One region of the Brevundimonas sp. 01N35 genome, then DNA from elsewhere that is predicted to be linked to it. Evidence: predicted binding sites of a transcription regulator. Region 1 holds the regulator's gene; the other holds the start of a gene.
What was found. Region 1 encodes LexA, which represses DNA repair genes until DNA is damaged. Its sites were predicted from a motif close to ATGTTCNCNANNTGTTCT; they were not measured.

Region 1 (2,456 bases):
GGCGCTGAAGGCCCTGCTCGCCGGTGAACGCGGCCCCTATCGCGACATCGTGGTGCTGAATGCAGCGGCCGCTCTGGTCGTGGCCGACCGGGCCGCGGACCTGCGCGAAGGCGCTGAACTGGCCGCAGCCGTCATCGACGACGGTCGCGCGGCCGTCGCGCTCGAAACCCTGATGCGCGTCACCAACACCCCTATCGAACCTGACCCCAATCCTAAAAAAGAGGCGGCATGACCGACGTTTTGGCGAAGATCGCCGCTTACAAGCGCGACGACGTGGCCGCCCGCAAGGCCGCGACCTCTCAGGACGCCATCGAGGCCCGCGCCGCCCAGGTCTCGCCTCCGCGCGGCTTCCGCGCCGCGCTGGAACGCGTCACCCAGGACACCGGCCGCCCCGCCCTGATCGCCGAGATCAAGAAGGCCAGCCCGTCCAAGGGGCTGATCCGCGCCGACTTCGACCCGCCGGCGCTGGCCAAGGCCTATGAGCGCGGCGGCGCCGCCTGCCTGTCGGTCCTGACCGACGGCCCCAGCTTCCAGGGCGACGACGCCTTCCTGGCCGCCGCCCGCGACGCGGTCGCCCTGCCCTGCATGCGCAAGGAATTCCTGGTCGATCCCTGGCAGGTGGCCGAAAGCCGCGCCCTGGGCGCCGACTGCATCCTGATCATCCTGGCCATGATCGACGACGCCCTGGCCGCCGAACTGCTGGCCGAGGCCGAGCGTTTTGGCATGGACGCCCTGATCGAGACCCACGACGAGGCCGAAATGGCCCGCGCCTGCGCGCTTGTAAGCGATCGGGACGACGCCCTGGTCGGGGTCAACAACCGCTCCCTGCGCACATTCGAGGTCAATCTGGCCACGACCGAGCTCCTGTCTATGCTCAGCCCCGTCAAAGCCTTGCTGGTGGCCGAAAGCGGCATTTTCACCCCCGACGACGTCGTCCGCGTCGCCGACGCTCACGCCCAGGCCATTCTGGTCGGCGAAAGCCTGATGCGTCAGGCCGACGTCGAAGCCGCCACCAAGGCCCTGCTGGCGTTAAGTTGACATTAGGCAAGAACACTTACAGAACATCGACAACGGTTCACGCCTTGTTCTGGAAGCCCGATACCGATGCTCACCAAGAAGCAGCACGAACTCCTGATGTTCATCCATGAGCGCATCAAGGAGACGGGCGTCTCGCCCTCCTTCGACGAGATGAAGGAGGCGCTTGATCTGGCGTCCAAATCCGGCATCCACCGGCTGATCACGGCGCTGGAAGAGCGCGGCTTCATCCGCCGCCTGGCGCACCGCGCCCGCGCGCTGGAAGTCGTCAAGCTGCCGGAACAGGCCACGGCGGGCGCGCCGCGCGGCCATGCGGGCTTCAAGCCCGGCGTCATTGAGGGAGGCGGTCGTCCGAAGAGCGCCGAGCCGGCTAACGACACCCGCGAACTTTCGCTGATGGGCAAGATCGCGGCGGGCACGCCCATCGACGCCATCGAGCATGAAACCGCCCGCTATCCGGTGCCGGAAGCCATGCTGGGCGCGGGCGAACACTATCTGCTCGAGATCGAGGGCGACTCGATGATCGAGGCGGGCATCCTCAACGGCGACATGGTCATCATCAAGTCGACTGCGGACGCCTCGTCCGGCGAGATCGTGGTGGCCCTGGTCGAAGGCGAGCAGGCGACGCTGAAACGCCTTCGCAAGAAGGGCGCTTCGATCGCGCTGGAGCCCGCCAACCGCAACTACGAGACCAAGATCTATGGCTCGGATCAGGTTGCGGTTCAGGGCAAGCTGGTCGGCCTTATCCGCCGTTATCACTGAAATCGGGGTCGGCCTGACGGGTCCAGGGCCGCTGCCCGCGCACGTCGGCCGCCCAAACCGCTTTCCAGCCCTTGCCGACGCGCCACAACTCGACTGAGCCGCCGCGTGCATAGTCGACCCCGTCCAGCACCAACCGCCCGGCGCATGAGGCCGGCAGCGAGGCCAGCTCGGCGCGGCTGCTGACGACCGACGCCGAACGGCACAGGGCATCCAGTTGTTCCGCCGATGGCGGCTTCTTACCCCACCACAGGGCGACCGGCCCGGCCTCGGCCGATTCCGGCGTGCAGAGCGACCGCTTGCAGGTCCAGCCCTCGTCCGAGCGCGGGGTCAGGGTCAGGCCGCGCCGCCGCGACCACAGGTCCGCCGCGAACTGACGTACGCCGGGGCGCACTACGACCGCCGCGTCGCCCTGATGAAACGCGGCATTGGTCCCGCCGTCGCCGATCCACAGGTCGGGCGCGGTCGGGCGCGGCCAGATCAGCACCGCCGCCGCCAGCGGCAGGCCCAGCCAGCGCAACCGCCCTCGCCACAGGCAGATGAACAGGATGCCGAAAAAGGCGACCGGCAAAGCCGCTGCCGGGGCGCTCGCCACGGTCTGCACCGCCCCAGGTAGCTCCGCTGTCCAGTGGCCGATAGCCAGCATCAGATCGACGCCCTTG
Region 2 (2,456 bases), 240 kb from region 1:
GCCGTCCAGTTCGCCAAGGACTCCGGCGCCCCGCTGGGGCCGATCAAGTCAGCGGGTCAGGGCTCATTCGAAATCCTGCCCCGCGACGGGACTGGCGACGAAGCCACGTCCCTGAACAAGAAGGTCCGCGTCGTCACCACCATCAGCTACCGGCTGAAGTAGGCCTCCAAACCGCGCTCATCCGGCGAAGGCGGGGATGAGCGGTGGGATATGACTGCTCACTTCCCTTCCAGATAGGCCGCCAGCACGACAGCGTCGTTGTGCGCCTCGTCCTTCGCGCCATAGATCAGCGTCGTCTTCCCCGCGCGGATCGCCTGGGTCAATTGCGCCACGATCTCGGTGTTGGCGTCCAGTTCGGCCCGGTAGCGACGCTGGAACTCCTCCCATCGCGCGGGATCATGGCCGAACCACTGGCGCAGGCCGGTGCTGGGCGCGATCTCCTTAAGCCACAGATCGATCGCCGCCTTGTCCTTGCTCACGCCGCGCGGCCACAGCCGGTCGACCAGAACCCGCTGACCGTCATCAGAGGCGGCGGGTTCATAGGCGCGCTTTAGGGCCACCTTGACCGGTCCCCGTCCCATCATCGGCCCTGAGGCTCGGGCGTCGGCGCCGAAACGGTCGGCGGCTCGGCAGGGCGGGGCACGTCGGGCAAGACCGGCCGGTCAGGCAATCTCGGCGCCTCCGGCAGCTTGGGCCTCGGAACATTGATGTTCAGATTGACGTCCGGCGCCTCGGGCGCGGCGGGACGTCCGCCCGAATAGAGGAACCAGCCGATCACCGCGACCGCGACGATCAGCCCGCCAACGATGAGGGCCAGCAAGCCGCCGCCGCCCTTTCGTTCAGGGGTCGTGGTGTTGATCGTCGTCTGATGCACGACGCGATCAGGCGGCGGGATATTGGGATCCGTCATTCCAGCGCTCCTTTATTGACCGCCCGGCGCGGCCGGCGCCGACACCTCTGGCAGCTTCACATCGACGTCGACCTTCTTGGTCTCCGGCACGCCGCCCCTGCCAAACAGGAACCAGGCCAAGACCGCCACCACGACCACCAGGCCGCCAACGATAAAAGCCAGTCCGGCGTTGCCGCCTCCGCTTGAGCTCTCAGCCATTCGTTTCCCTTCCATCGCTTCCCCTGAGGTCGAGAGAACGGGGGTCAGGCTTGGCGGTTCCCGCCGGCCATTTTTCGCAAGGGCCTGACTTTGGTCTCTGTGCTGCTTATGTTCTCCTCCGAATCCGCCTTGCGTGAGCCGCTTATCCTGTGACCGACCTGCCCGCCCCCCGCATTTCCGACCTCGCGCGCGCCCAGTCGCCCGACGGCGCCGCCGGCGTTCGCGACTACCTGTCCGGCCTGAACCCCGAACAGAGGCTGGCGGTCGAGACGACCGAGGGGCCGGTTCTGGTCCTGGCCGGCGCCGGCACCGGCAAGACCCGCGTCCTGACCACCCGTCTGGCCCACATCCTGGCCACCGGCCGGGCCAAGCCGTGGGAACTGCTGGTCGTCACCTTCACCAACAAGGCCGCGCGCGAGATGCGCGAGCGGATCACCCACCTGATCGGCCCCTCGGCCGAGGGCCTGCGCTGGCTCGGCACCTTCCACTCGGTCGCGGCCCAGATCCTGCGACGCCATTCGGAACTGGTCGGACTGAAATCCAGCTTCACCATCCTGGACACCGACGATCAGGAACGGCTGCTGAAGCAACTGCTCGAAGCCGCCAATATCGACACCAAGAAGCACACGCCCAAGTCGCTGGCCCACCTGATCGACCACTGGAAGAACCGCGGCTGGACGCCCGAGAAGCTGCCGCCCGGCGAGGACTTCGCCAACGGCAAGGGCCACGCCCTCTACGCCGCCTATCAGAAGCGGCTGGCCACGCTGAACGCCTGCGACTTCGGCGACCTCTTGCTGCACAACCTCACCATCCTGTCGAAACATGCTGATCTGGCTGAGGAATATCGCCGCCGGTTCCGCTACATCCTGGTGGACGAGTATCAGGACACCAACGTCGCCCAGTATCTGTGGCTGCGGCTGCTGACCTCCTCGACCGGCAATGTCTGCTGCGTCGGCGACGACGATCAGTCGATCTACGGCTGGCGCGGGGCCGAGGTGGACAACATCCTGCGCTTCGAACGCGACTTCCCCGGCGCCAAGATCGTCAAGCTGGAGCGCAACTACCGCTCAACCAAGCACATCCTCGGCGCCGCCTCGGCCCTGATCGCGACCAATCAGGACCGTCTGGGCAAGACCCTGTGGACCGAGGACGACAGCGGCGACAAGGTCCGCGTGCGCGGCGTCTGGGACGGCGAGGCCGAGGCCCGCCTGATCGCCGACGAGATCGAGACCGCCCGCAAGACCGGTCTGAAGTACAAGGACATGGCCGTCCTGGTGCGCGCCTCCTTCCAGATGCGGGCGTTCGAAGAACGCTTCGTCATGCTGGCCGTCCCCTATCAGGTCATCGG

Region 2: a site for LexA is predicted at 1,206-1,223, ahead of AC1DJ5_RS03190 (ATP-dependent helicase). Genes of this name have one in related genera too.

The regions. Positions count from the first base shown of each region.
Region 1 covers NZ_JBFTRZ010000002.1:70,347-72,802, reverse strand. Annotated here, with positions in the region: gene trpD (anthranilate phosphoribosyltransferase) at 1-232, shown strand, start outside; gene trpC (indole-3-glycerol phosphate synthase TrpC) at 229-1,038, shown strand; gene lexA (transcriptional repressor LexA) at 1,105-1,797, shown strand; gene AC1DJ5_RS02080 (ComEC/Rec2 family competence protein) at 1,778-2,456, opposite strand, start outside.
Region 2 covers NZ_JBFTRZ010000002.1:314,898-317,353, forward strand. Annotated here, with positions in the region: gene AC1DJ5_RS03170 (SIMPL domain-containing protein) at 1-162, shown strand, start outside; gene AC1DJ5_RS03175 (DUF488 domain-containing protein) at 219-560, opposite strand; gene AC1DJ5_RS03180 (hypothetical protein) at 581-910, opposite strand; gene AC1DJ5_RS03185 (hypothetical protein) at 923-1,108, opposite strand; gene AC1DJ5_RS03190 (ATP-dependent helicase) at 1,258-2,456, shown strand, end outside.